Regions from separate parts of the Siminovitchia sp. FSL W7-1587 genome, predicted to be linked through region 3. Evidence: riboswitches for the same ligand, from Rfam matches in the RefSeq annotation. Region 3 holds a riboswitch; each other region holds the start of a gene.
What was found. A riboswitch is a leader RNA that binds a small molecule or an ion and turns the genes downstream of it on or off. The one in region 3 is predicted to bind glycine.
Positions count from the first base shown of each region.

Region 1: linked by a shared signal. The riboswitch ahead of gcvT (glycine cleavage system aminomethyltransferase GcvT) and the one ahead of NST31_RS11965 (ACT domain-containing protein) in region 3 are both predicted to bind glycine.
Region 2: linked by a shared signal. The riboswitch ahead of glyA (serine hydroxymethyltransferase) and the one ahead of NST31_RS11965 (ACT domain-containing protein) in region 3 are both predicted to bind glycine.

Region 1 is NZ_CP150169.1:4,307,511-4,312,010, forward strand. It holds gene NST31_RS20245 (YqhG family protein) at 1-636, opposite strand, end outside; gene NST31_RS20250 (SNF2-related protein) at 605-2,305, opposite strand; glycine riboswitch at 2,439-2,533, shown strand; gene gcvT (glycine cleavage system aminomethyltransferase GcvT) at 2,700-3,806, shown strand; gene gcvPA (aminomethyl-transferring glycine dehydrogenase subunit GcvPA) at 3,826-4,500, shown strand, end outside.
Region 2 is NZ_CP150169.1:3,493,901-3,498,400, reverse strand. It holds gene sdaAA (L-serine ammonia-lyase, iron-sulfur-dependent, subunit alpha) at 1-691, opposite strand, end outside; gene NST31_RS16535 (serine dehydratase beta chain) at 697-1,191, opposite strand; gene glyA (serine hydroxymethyltransferase) at 1,207-2,457, opposite strand; glycine riboswitch at 2,630-2,736, opposite strand; gene speD (adenosylmethionine decarboxylase) at 3,082-4,389, opposite strand.
Region 3 is NZ_CP150169.1:2,541,957-2,546,456, forward strand. It holds gene NST31_RS11950 (SDR family oxidoreductase) at 1-3, shown strand, start outside; gene NST31_RS11955 (3D domain-containing protein) at 354-974, opposite strand; gene NST31_RS11960 (class I SAM-dependent methyltransferase) at 1,199-1,813, shown strand; glycine riboswitch at 2,007-2,085, shown strand; gene NST31_RS11965 (ACT domain-containing protein) at 2,183-2,458, shown strand; gene NST31_RS11970 (PFL family protein) at 2,472-3,833, shown strand; gene NST31_RS11975 (superoxide dismutase) at 3,897-4,500, opposite strand, start outside.

The DNA of each region.
Region 1 (4,500 bases), 1.8 Mb from region 3:
CTCCTGTCTCTTTTTGGCCAATACGGCCCATGAATGGTCACTGGCTGCAATTTCATTCTTTACAAATGCATCGATTCTTTTTAAACCGCTGCCGGGTTTGATGATGGGGGAAATTGTAAAACAATAATCCGGGATTTTTGGTACGAGCTGGCGGCTTTGCATTTTTTCATGAAAATGATCGACGAGCATGCCGTTTATTAAATGGAGCCCGAAGGATTTTAACACATCCCGTTTCCTGTCGGAACGATATGATATTTTCAAATTCACATTCAGCCAGGGATAAAGCGGAACGGATTGAAATGGAGGTGGATTTGGCTGTTCGTACAACCGGATATAGGCTGCCATTTTTTTGGCTGAATGGAATAGTTGGTGAAGACGGGGGGCGCCAAAATGTATATATTCACCCTTTACATTTTCCGGAGCTTTTTCTTCATCTGTAATAAAAGTCAGTTTTCCCGGATTGGGTATTCCGCCCGTCTTTTCTAAATATGTCCAATAAAATGGTCGATTCATCAGTTCTTTATCCATTTCTATCGTTAATTGGACGGTTAAAAATCCGGGGCCGTTTTCCAAAATGGTGCATTGCGTCGCTTCAAAAAAGTTCTCAAGATATTGATGTATTTCTTGTTGAAGCATTTGTTTCACTTTCCTCTCTTATGGAATCAGCAAACTGGATGAAGGCGGAAAGGTTTGCCATCTTCACCTTCAGTTCCCCTTCCGACTTGGATTCCTTGAAAATATCATGCATATGTTCCTCGATACTGCCAAATTCCAGCTTTGCCAGAATATCATCCAATTCTCCGACTACACGCTCAAAGAGTTTAATTTTTTGCGTCAGCAAATTGACAATATGTTCTTCAATTGTATTTTTCACTGCGAAGTTATAAATATACACATCTTCCTTCTGGCCCAGTCGGTGCACCCGGCCAATTCTTTGCTCAAGGCGCATCGGATTCCATGGCAAGTCAAAGTTGATGACGTGGTTGCAAAACTGCAAATTTATCCCTTCGCCACCGGCTTCGGTTGCGATCAGTACTTGCACGTGATTTTTGAACAATTCTTTCATCCAATCTTTTTTCCCGCGCTTAAAACCTCCGCGAAACGGAACAGATTTAATCCCGTGCTGCTGCAAAAACCATTGCAAGTATAGTTGCGTAGCACGGTACTCTGTAAAAATAATCACTTTATCATTGATTTTTTTAATCAATTCGAGCGCTTTCAGTGCTTTTGAGTTTTGTGATACGGCATCTATCTTTGTTTGCAAAAATGTAAGCTTGTTCACATATTCATCTGAGAGGTTTTCATATTTTTGCAGCATGTTTTTTAATGTAAAATAAACGGCTTCCCGGCTGCTGCACGCTTCCCGCTGTAAAGTAATAATTGAAAAAGCATTTGCTGTATAAGATTCACAGGACTCCCTTAATATATCAATCCCATCATAAAGCTCGCGTTCCTCTTTGCTGAATTCAATCGGAATGGTTTCAACATGGCGCTTTGTCCATTCAATTTTGGTGTCAGCTCTTCTGTTCCGAATCATTACTTTATTAATCAGGCTTTTTAAATGTTCATTTTCTTGCTTTGATAATTTTTTATTTTTATATTTCTCCAAAAAGCTGCTTTGGCTCCCTAGATGGCCTGGCTTTAACAAGGAGACGAGGTAGAAAATTTCCTCAATTTTATTTTGAATCGGTGTTGCCGTCAGCAACAGACAATACTTTTTGGGGAGAGATTGCACGAACTGGTAATTTTTCGTTTTATGATTTTTCAGCTTGTGGGCCTCATCAACAATGATACAATCAAAATCTTGTTCGGAAATGATGTCGCAGTGAGGGCTCCGTTTTGCTGTATCAATGGATGAAACGATACAGTCATACTGGCCCCATACATAACTTTTTGTTGCCGCAACGGCATGGATGTGGAATTTGGAATTCAGCTCGTATGTCCACTGAGAAACGAGAGATGCAGGGACAAGGATCAATGCCCGTTTGACAAGGCCGCGAATCATATATTCTTTTAAGATCAATCCCGCTTCAATTGTTTTTCCCAGCCCCACCTCATCAGCTAAAATGGCTTTGCCGTTCATATTTTCCACAACGACAGTGGCCGTTTCCAGTTGATGGGGCAATAATGTTAGTTGAGGCAAATGGTTCGGTGCGACTAGACCCTCAAACTCAGGAACGAGTAGCTGTTTTTCCGCGGTTAATGCCAGCTTGAACAATTGTTGATTGGCCCAAGGGCCATCCTGTTCGATTCGCTCCAGGAAGCCCGGAAGCCATTGGGTATCAGATTGGATAGGTACCTTCATCGTGAACGCCTCTCCTTTTCTATGTATGATTGAGGAAAATGTTTGAACAATTGGCAAAAGAATGGTACGATGTGTGTAACTAGCAAGCTTCGCATGATAATAGTATAACCAGTCTCAAAAAGAATATAGGCGAATGATGACAAGAGGAGAGACCGATGAATTTTCGGCGCCGAAGGAGCAAGCGCGAACCCGTGCGAATCTCTCAGGCAAAAAGACTCTTGTTTGACGCAACTCTGGAGAGCGTTTTCTTCCTACGAGAAAACCACCAAAGAAGAAAGCCGATCTTAAAGCGGTCAAACTTTCAGGTCCCAAGACAGAGAAACCTTTTCATAGGGGTTTTTCTGTCTTTTTTTATTGCCTGATGTTACATAAAAGATAAAAAGGAGGAAGGACAATGTCAGAATTAAAACGAACCCCTTTGTATCCTTTGTATGAAAAGTACGGGGCAAAGACAATTGATTTTGGCGGCTGGGATCTTCCTGTCCAGTTTTCCAGCATAAAAGAGGAACATGAAGCCGTCAGGGAAAGAGCAGGCATTTTTGATGTTTCCCACATGGGAGAAGTGTTGGTGACAGGGAAAGAGAGTGAAGCGTTTCTTCAAAAATTGATGACCAACGATGTATCCAAACTGAAGAAGGGCGGCGCTCAATATACGGCAATGTGCTATGAGAATGGCGGAGTCGTAGACGATTTGCTCATCTATCGGCTTGATGAAGAAGAATACTTGTTGATCGTGAATGCCGCCAATACGGATAAAGATGTTGCCTGGTTAACACAATACGCGGATAAAGATGTCGAAGTGAAGAATGTCTCAGACCAATATGCCTTGATTGCGATTCAAGGACCGAAAGCGCAATTGATTTTGCAAAAAATTGTAAAAAATGTGGATTTAAGAGATGTCAAATTTTTCAAATTTCAACAGAATGTTGATGTAAACGGAGCGAAAGCTCTTGTTTCCCGAACTGGGTATACAGGTGAAGACGGGTTTGAAATTTACTGTAGCCCGAAAGACGCCACTCAAATATGGGAAGATCTGCTAAAAGCAGGCAAGGAAGAGGGGATTCAGCCTTGTGGGCTTGGTGCACGAGATACGTTGCGCTTCGAGGCGACTTTGCCGCTTTATGGACAGGAATTGTCCCCGGACATTTCTCCTTTAGAGGCAGGCATCGGATTTGCCGTAAAACTCAATAAAGAAGAGGACTTTATCGGAAAAGAAGCCCTGACAAAGCAAAAGGAAAACGGCGTTTCTAGAAGACTTGTAGGTATCGAAATGCTGGAGCGGGGCATCCCGAGGCATGGCTATCCCGTATATAAGAATGATGAAGAAATTGGGTTTGTCACGTCGGGAACACAATCTCCTACGCTGAAAAAAAACATCGGCCTTGCTCTCATTCAGTCTGAGTACAGTGAAGTAGGGAATGAGTTGGAAGTGGCTGTGCGCAAAAAACGTTTACAAGCAAAAATCATTAAAACGCCATTTTATACACGTCCAAAAAAATAGGATGGGGGAGAAAAATATGATCAAACATCGTTATTTGCCTATGACGGAAGAAGACAAGAAAGAAATGCTGCAAACGATCGGAGTAGATTCAATAGATGACTTATTTTCGGATATACCGGATAAAGTGCGATTCAAAAGGGAGTACAATATTAAAAAAGCCAAATCCGAATCCGCCTTATTAAAGGAGTTGTCTCGGCTTGCTGCCAAAAATGCCGATTTACAACAACATGTTTCGTTTTTGGGAGCGGGAGTGTACGACCATTATATCCCGACAATCGTTGACCATGTGATATCTCGATCAGAGTTTTACACCGCTTACACGCCTTATCAGCCGGAAATTTCTCAAGGTGAGCTCCAGGCCATTTTTCAATTTCAAACAATGATATGTGAATTAACAGGAATGGATGTTGCAAACTCTTCCATGTATGATGGCGGAACGGCGCTTGCAGAGGCGGCCATGCTCGCTGCCGGACATACAAGAAGAAAAAAAGTTCTCGTATCAAGGACGGTCCATCCCGAATCACGCGATGTATTAAAGACATATGCCAAAGGCCAGGCAGTTGAAGTGATAGAAATTCCCGATAAAGATGGTTTGACTGATTTGGAGGCTTTAAAGGCTGAAATCAACGAGGAGGTTGCTGCGGTAATTGTACAATACCCGAACTTCTTTGGCCAAATTGAGCCGCTTAAGAAA
Region 2 (4,500 bases), 950 kb from region 3:
TTGAAGTGCCGATGACATTCCTTTTAATACAAGGCACTTCGACAAGCCCGGCAACCGGATCACACACGAGTCCAAGCAGTGATTTAAGCCCCATGGCCGCTGCCTGCACCGACTGTTTAGGCGAACCTCCATTCATTTCAACGATGGCGGCCGCTGCCATGGCTGTTGCGGATCCCACCTCGGCCTGGCATCCGCCTGCCGCCCCCGAAATGAAAGCCCGGTTGGCGATCACATATCCGATGGCACTGGCAGTAAACAAGCCCATCACCAGTTCATCAAATGGAATGTCGGTATTGTCCCTGAGGGCAAAAATACATCCTGGAAGGATTCCGGCAGAACCGGCGGTGGGCGTGGCCACAATGACTCCCATCCTTGCATTTGTTTCGGAAGTCGCGAACGCATACTTCATGGCATCGACCGTTATGCTTCCTGTCAGGTAATTGCCTTTCTCTTTATATTGTTGCAGCAAGTAAGCGTCACCGCCCGAAATACCGCTTGGAGCCGTTGACTTGTCTTCAATGCCTGTTTCAACCGCTTCTTTCATCCTCAAAAGCCGCTCTTTCATTTTCTCGAAAATGTCTTTCTGGCTTCGGCCGGTCTTGCTTGCTTCCCATTCCAGCATAAGCTCGCCAATTCCCCAATTTTTTTCATGACACTGTTGGAGCAGCTCTTCCATCGAAGAGAATTCCATTCTTTTCACCTGCTTTCTGATAGATATGTTTCTTTGATCCACTCCATATCAATCTCGGTATTCAACAACAGATCCAGCCGATGCTCATTCATGTAAAAAATTTTTGAAAGCCCCCCTCCCAGGGATGCACCTCCAATTTCCAGCCGCTTGCCTTTCCTTCTGACTTCAACCATTAGCGTATTAGGGTGGTCAAAGTAAGAACATTGGTTCTCCATTTGAAACGTAACGTTCATTTTTTCATCTTGCGCAAGATCGAAGGCATAGCGAATACCCGGGTCATCCGTATCCATGCCAAGCAGGCCGCCTAAAATGGCCTTATCTGTCCCATGCCCCCGATATGTTTCCGCGAACGAATCATAGAAAGTGATATGGGCATAGTCGGGAACACCCCCAAGAAGATCATAAGCAAACTTTCCGATGGACACGACACCAGCCGTATGAGAGCTGGAAGGCCCCACCATAATTGGACCGATAATATCAAAACAACTGTTATAAATCACTTTCGCCACCCCACTTTATCTAACCAATAGCTCTTGATAAAGGGGATATTCGCGACAAAGTTGCTGTATCGTTTCTTGCACGCGCTTCGTAACAGCCGGATCTCCCTTGCTCTTTAAAATATCCGCTATAGCGCGACCAATGAGCTCCATATCTTTTTCTTTCATTCCGCGGGTTGTGACAGCAGCGGTTCCAATCCGAATCCCGCTCGTCACGAATGGACTTTCCGGATCATATGGAATTGTATTTTTATTGACGGTGATGCCTGCTGCTTCCAGCAAATGCTCCGCTTCTTTTCCAGTCAGTCCCCAAGCACGCACATCCAACAAGACAAGATGGTTATCCGTTCCGCCTGAAACGAGCCGGGCCCCCGTCTCTAATAAGGTTTCAGCAAGTTTTGAGGCATTTGACACAATTTGTTGAGTGTACGCTTTAAAGTCCGGTTGAAGCGCTTCCTTGAATGACACCGCCTTAGCAGCAATCACATGCATGAGCGGTCCGCCTTGAATGCCTGGAAACACTGCTTTGTTTATTTTTTTCATCACATCTTCATCATTCGTCACAACAATTCCCCCGCGCGGGCCTCTCAATGTTTTATGTGTTGTACTCGTAACGACATCCGCATACGGGACGGGAGAAGGATGAAGGCCACTGGCTACAAGGCCGGCAATATGGGCCATGTCCACCATTAAAATGGCTCCCGTTTTGTCCGCAATCTCTTTAAACTTGAAAAAATCTATGATTCTCGGATATGCACTTGCACCGGCAATGATCATTTTAGGACGCTCTTTTAAAGCGATGGCTTCCACCTCGTCATAATCAATCAAGTGGGAATCCTCTCTTACACCATAAGCGACGACATCGAACCATTTTCCTGACAGATTGACGGGGCTTCCATGAGTCAAATGCCCACCGTGTGATAAATTCATCCCCATGATCTTATCGCCCGGCTCCAACATCGAGAAGAAAACAGCCGTATTCGCTTGAGCACCGGAGTGGGGCTGAACATTGGCAAAATGGGCATCAAATAAAGCCGTTAACCTGGCAATCGCCAATTTTTCAACAACGTCTACGTGTTCACATCCTCCGTAATACCGTTTGTCCGGATACCCTTCCGCATACTTGTTCGTTAAAACAGAACCCATTGCCTCCATCACATCTTCACTGACAAAATTTTCAGAAGCAATCAATTCCAATGATCCATCTTGGCGCTTTCTTTCTGCCTGAATAGCCCGATAAATTTCCACATCCCCGTTTAACAAGCTCATTTTGGTTCCTCCTTTTCCCTATCTTCCCCTCCTTGTATTTTTTCGCACACAAAAAGGACAGGGGAAAGATAGCATTTTAATCTACCCTTCCTCTGTCCTGTTACCTGAGAGTTTAAAACTTCATAACGAAGTATTCCCCTTTGGTGGCCTTTACAGGCGCTCTCCAGAGACGCGTCCAAGCACGGTACTTTTACCTGAGAGATTAGATCCCAAGGAATTTTTTGGGACTTGCTCCTTCGGTGCCAAACCCAACGGTTTAGTCTCTCCCGTGATTGTCATTCGCAATTATTTGATTATTTCATAATATATCTGAACTTCAAGGGATTGTCAATAAAAAAATCTTTTTCTGTACCTTACTCTTCATGAAAGCATGGCATTTATCCCTAGCCGCTGTAGAAAAAGAACTGAAAAAGGATTCGCTGAAAGTGCTATTCTCAAGATTTTTCACAACATCTAAAAGGGAAGCCTTGGCAAATTGCGTTTTTCCAATCGCTAGGATCTCTCTGCCGCGCCGCCTGGGTACTCCCGGGAATCCTCGGCCCTCTGCTTTCGATGGTTCTTGACGATTACAGGAATCATTACTCGATATGAAAAATCCCCTTGTCTTGAGAAATTGTAAGATACTCAAAATTGGTTTATTTCTTTTTGGTATATTACATGAAGTTTGAGGTCTTTTATACAGTTACTGATTAAGCCCGTTTTCGGAGGCTGAAGACTTGGAGGCAGATGAAATAATCTTTCTAGATTTGAGTCGATTGCTCGATGGGGAACTGAAATGTCCGGGATTATTTTCATGATATTTTCACGGCTGGCCAAATGGAATCCCCAGACACCAAACGACGGCACCACTGTATAATAGGCTTTCGTTTTGAAACCAGCAGTATTCAATGTTTTGGCTATGCTCCAATACACTCTCGGAGTATCCCTCGGGGAATTGGATTGGCATGAAACGACTCCTCCCGCATTCAAATGCCTGCCGGCCCCGATAAATAATTCTTTGGTATATAATAAGCTGGTTGTAGGATCGGCGGGATCAGGAAAATCAACGATGATGACATCATAACCCTCCATTGTTTTCTTTAAGTATTCCATCGCGTCCATTATATGCACCTTTACCCTGCCATCCCTTAACGAGCCGGCATTTATAGCAGCAAGTGCGGGCTCGTCTTTTGCCAAACGAATCATGACGGGGTCAATATCCACAAGATCTACATGTGCTACATCAGTATATTTTAATATTTCACGAAGCGCCAGCCCGTCCCCTCCGCCTAAAATCAGTATTCTTTTTCTTGCTTTTGCCAGTTCCATTGCCGGAAATACCAGTGCTTCATGGTAATATCTTTCATCAAGGGATGAAAACTGCAACTCATCATTTAGATACAATCGAAGGTCTTTTCCCTCGACAAGCAAAATATCCTGAAAACCACTGAATCCTCTATACAAAATATTGTGCTTTCCATTTATAAGTTCTTTAAGAACCTTCATGTCCGACTCATTTCCCCGCTCTTTATTTGTTACATGAAGTGGTTTTCCCGGCTCACGAATACTTTCATTTCCGGAAAAAATTCGGCTTTTATGCCCTCTTGGAATTTCATGCATAAAGACGCGCCTTGCGCCTATTTTGCGTAGAAATCTTTGTAACACATTCCAGACATCCTGATGGGAACATGTATATAAGTCCAAAGCTGTATACCTGTATTCAGGCCAAGTGTGAATAGAGAAATGGGACGAAGAGATAACGATCGTACCCGTTACTCCTTGGGGTGAAAACGTATGGAAATAAGCCATCAGAATTTCCAATCGCAGTTCTCTCAAGGACTCTAAAATCAAACTTTTTACCTCATCAGCGCAATCAATGACACTAGCATTACAATCATATGCATCCACGATAAAATGTTGTCCTATTACGCCCGTTGCTTCCATGTCGTCCATTCCTTCCAGTCCTGATATTTTTTCGCTTCGCCCGAATCACCCATATTCCCGCAAACACATCCATAACTAACGTATGAACTTATCAATGTGCAAATGCTAAAAAATGAAAAC
Region 3 (4,500 bases):
TAAGATCACCCAAATGTAATGGCTATGTCTTGTCCCCCTCATGCATTTACTGATATGGCTTTATAAAACATGGTGCTTACAAGAAAATGGGGAATTTGATCCTTGATATTTGCGGGAATCTGTCATGAGCTGTGGAGATACTTGTGGTATATGTTGTAAAAACAATGGAATGGAAATTATGGAATGATTTCAATCGGGGACCGTCTAGGGCTCCGATTTTTTTGATAAAGGCTCTATATAAATGTTGGGGTTTTAAACATATGTCAAAATGCAAAATCAGTCGCAGAAATAAGAAGCGTTTTTCTGCGACTGATTTATTTTAGAAGCTTTTTAGACAGCCCCTAATTCTCTGTTTACTCGTAAACTGTTACTTTAACTGTTCTGACTCCCCAGTTTAATGCTTCCTGATTAGTAGGCACGTGTAAGTCAATTTTATTTCCTTTTATCGCGCCGCCAGTATCTCCCGCAACGGCAGTTCCGTATCCTTCTACATGAACTTTGGACCCAAGAGGTATGACATTCGGATCAACGGAGATGACTTTGGCGTTAGGGTTTTTTATTAAATCAATGCCGGTAGCGGTAATGCCGCTACATCCTTTGCAACTGGCCGTGTAGGCCGTCGCTGTAACTGTGATTGTTTTATTGGCAGTTTCATTTGTCGTATCATTCGTAGTTTCATTCGCGGTTGCTTCGGGACTGGCAGTCTGAACAGGTGCTTGTGGCTTTTCTGTTGTATTGACTGGCGCCGCCGCGTTTGAATTCGTAATCGTTAATACTTGATTCGGGATGATAAGGTCACTTGTTAGTCCGTTCAAACTTTTTAATTGGCTGACGGAAACCTTATGCTGTAATCCGATACCCCAAAGTGTATCTCCCTTTTTAACTGTATATGTGTCCGTTGCCGCTGAAGCTGCTCCAGAAAAACCTAATACTAGAATAGATGCTGTAACCATAGATATGACTATTTTTCTCAACATGCAAAACTCCTTTATTTTAAATCGTAGGTCTTAGTATAACAGGGGAATATGACAGCCGTATTTCATCTGTATATACTTTCGGTTACAAAATATTTCCAAAAAACATGAACATGTCTTGGTAACCAAGCCTGGGAATCGCTATTTTCAAGGTTCTAAACAAAAAAGCCACTATATTACAGAACCATGTTATATTTTAATAAAGCCGGGAGCGAGGAGGAAGAATGGTGAAAAAAGAGAAGCTGGTTCGATTGTTTGACAGGCAAGCGAAAAGATATGCCAAGGGAAAGGATTCTGCTTCGTTAAAAAGGTGGCGCCAAGAGTTGATTCGTCAAGCCGAAGGAGAAGTTCTTGAACTGGCGGTTGGGGCGGGAGCCAATTTTCCTTACTATCCTTCAGGGGTCAAGGTGACGGCGACGGATTTTAGTGAAGAGATGCTTCGCAAAGCCAGGGTGGCGGCCGCCGCTCATCACATGGATGCTGTTTTTATTTGTGCCGACATCGAGAAAATGAGCTTTGATGAGGAATCGTTCGACACCATTGTTTCGACGCTTTCATTTTGTTGTTACGAAAATCCTCTCGGCATGTTTCAAAAAATCCAGCGTTGGTGTAAGCCTGACGGGAACATTTTATTATTGGAGCATGGTATTAGCTCTCATGTCGCGATTTCGACATTCCAAAGGACTTTCAATCCACTTTTTTGCCGTGTGGTCGGATGTCATCATAATCGTGACATGCTGGAGCTTGTAAAAGCTTCGGGAATCGAGATTGACAAGGTGGAAAGCCACTGGTTTAACATGGTGCATCTTATTTGGGCCAAGCCGGGAACCCGGGTCTAGTGCGTTATCATCCGAGTCGGAAGGGTATGGCAAAGGCGAATGAGAAGAAATGTCCTTTGCGCTATTATTTCACGATTATCAGACGGGAGTGCTAAGTTTCTAAAAACTGCTATTGACTCAATACGAGCCGGATTGTTAAAATAACTTATCGACAAAAATATGAGCAATGAGGGTTATGGATCAAACTATAACCGGAGCAGCTTCTGGAGAGACCGTGATTTACGCGGCGCCGAAGGATTCACAATCTCAGGCAAAAGGACAGAAGAGTAACATACGAACTTTTATGTACGTTATTCTACTGACTTTCGGAGATTGGAGAGATCCAATCTTTTTTTATGTTTACAATTTCAAGAAGGGGGCTATTACAACATGGAGAAAAGACGCGCAGTTGTCAGCGTGGTTGGGAAAGATCAAGTAGGGATTATTGCCAGTGTAACGAAAGTGTTGTCGGATCACCACATTAACGTTTTGGATATCCGGCAAACCATTTTGCAAGATTTTTTTACAATGATGATGGTCGTTGATGTAACGGGCATTGAAAATTTGGAAGGCTTGCAAAAACAGTTTGATGAACTTGGCGTGAAAATTGGACAGCAAATTAATATTCAACGGGAAGAGATTTTCCAGTCGATGCACCGTATATAGAAGGAGAATGTATATGAATATAGCGCTGAACGAAATGATGGAAACGATTCGGATGGTCCAAATGGAAAACTTGGACATTCGTACCGTCACCATGGGAATCAGCCTGTCGGATTGTGCTGATTCTGATTTTGAAAAAATGAACAAACGGGTTTATGAGAAAATCATACAATACGCCGGGAATTTAAAAAGCACGGCGGAGGCGGCAGAAAAAGAATTCGGTATTCCAATCGTCAATAAGAGAATTTCCGTCACGCCAATTGCCGAGTTGCTGGGCAATGCGACGAAGGAGCAGGCGGTGGAGTTGGCCAAAACATTGGACAAAGCGGCCGCCACAATTGGCGTCGATTTTATCGGAGGTTATTCTGCTCTCGTTCATAAAGGCATTGCCAAAGGAGATCAAACACTGCTTGACGCTCTCCCGGAGGCATTAAGCGTAACGGAGCGGGTTTGTTCTTCCATTTCTGTTGCCACAACAAGAACGGGCATTAATATGGATGCTGTTCGCGAGATGGGTTTGATTATAAAAGAAGCGGCGGAAAGGACGAAGGATCGAAACGGGATTGCCTGTGCCAAGCTCGTCGTTTTTTGTAATCCTGTTGAGGATAATCCGTTTATGGCGGGTGCTTTTCACGGTGCGGGCGAAGGAGAAGTTGTGCTGAATGTGGGAGTCAGCGGCCCGGGCGTCGTGTTAAATGCTTTAAGGCGCCATCCGGAGGCTGATCTTGGAGAAGTGGCAGATATTATTAAGAAAACGGTTTTTAAAATCACGCGAGCCGGCGAACTGCTTGGCAGGGTTGTTGCAGAACGTCTCCAAGTTCCGTTCGGAATCATGGATTTGTCACTTGCTCCCACGAACGCCATGAATGACAGTGTTGCCGATATTTTGGAAGAAATCGGCCTTGAGCGGGTCGGAACACATGGGACAATTGCGGCTCTCGCTTTAATGAATGACGCAGTAAAAAAAGGAGGGGCCATGGCGAGTTCTTATGTCGGCGGTTTGAGCGGCGCTTTTATCCCGGTGAGTGAGGATGAGGGCATGATCCGGGGCATCGAAGACCGGGCGCTCACTTTATCCAAACTGGAAGCCATGACATGTGTTTGCTCGGTTGGACTCGATATGATTGCCTTATCCGGCGATGCTTCACCTGCCACGCTGGCTGCGATCATTGCGGACGAAGCCGCGATCGGTATGATTAATAAGAAAACGACAGCCGTTCGCGTCATTCCAGTCCCGGGAAAGCGGGAAGGAGATATCGTGGAATTTGGCGGACTGCTTGGGCGGGCGCCAGTACTGGGTGTCAACCAATACAGCTCAGAGAAGCTTATCCGCCGGGGCGGGCGTATTCCTGCACCGCTGCAATCATTAATTAATTAAGTAACATAAAAAAAGCTCCCGGGTCACCAGTCCGGGAGCTAATGGCATATTTCTTTGCCTCAATTACCTTTTATTCAACGCTTCCAAATACAATTCATTCACTTGATCCCAATTCACAGTGTTCCACCAACTAGAGACGAATTCCGGTCGTCTGTTTTGATACTTCAAATAATAAGCATGTTCCCAAACATCTATGACAAGCAGCGGTGTTTTCCCGGTCATTAACGGCGTGTCCTGATTAGCAGTACTCATGATGGATAACTCCTCACCATCAAGTACAAGCCAGCCGTACCCACTGCCAAACCGGGAAATGGCTGCTTGGGAAAGCTTATCTTTGAAGTTATCAAAGGTTTTAAAGTAATGTTCGATGGCTTTAGCAATATCCCCTGTTGGTTCATCACCTCCTTTTGGGCACATGATTTCCCAAAAAAGGCTGTGGCAGTAATGCCCGCCGCCGTTATTTCTGACACCTGTCCGTATTTCCTCGGGCAGGGAATCCAAGTTGCTGAGGATATCCTCAATCGGTTTATTTTGCAGATGTTCATGGCCTGCCAACAATGTATTTAAGTTATTGACGTATGTAGCGTGATGTTTACTGTGATGGATTTCTAATGTTCGGGCGTCAATAAATGGTTCGAGTTCATCATAATCATAGTTCAATTCCGGT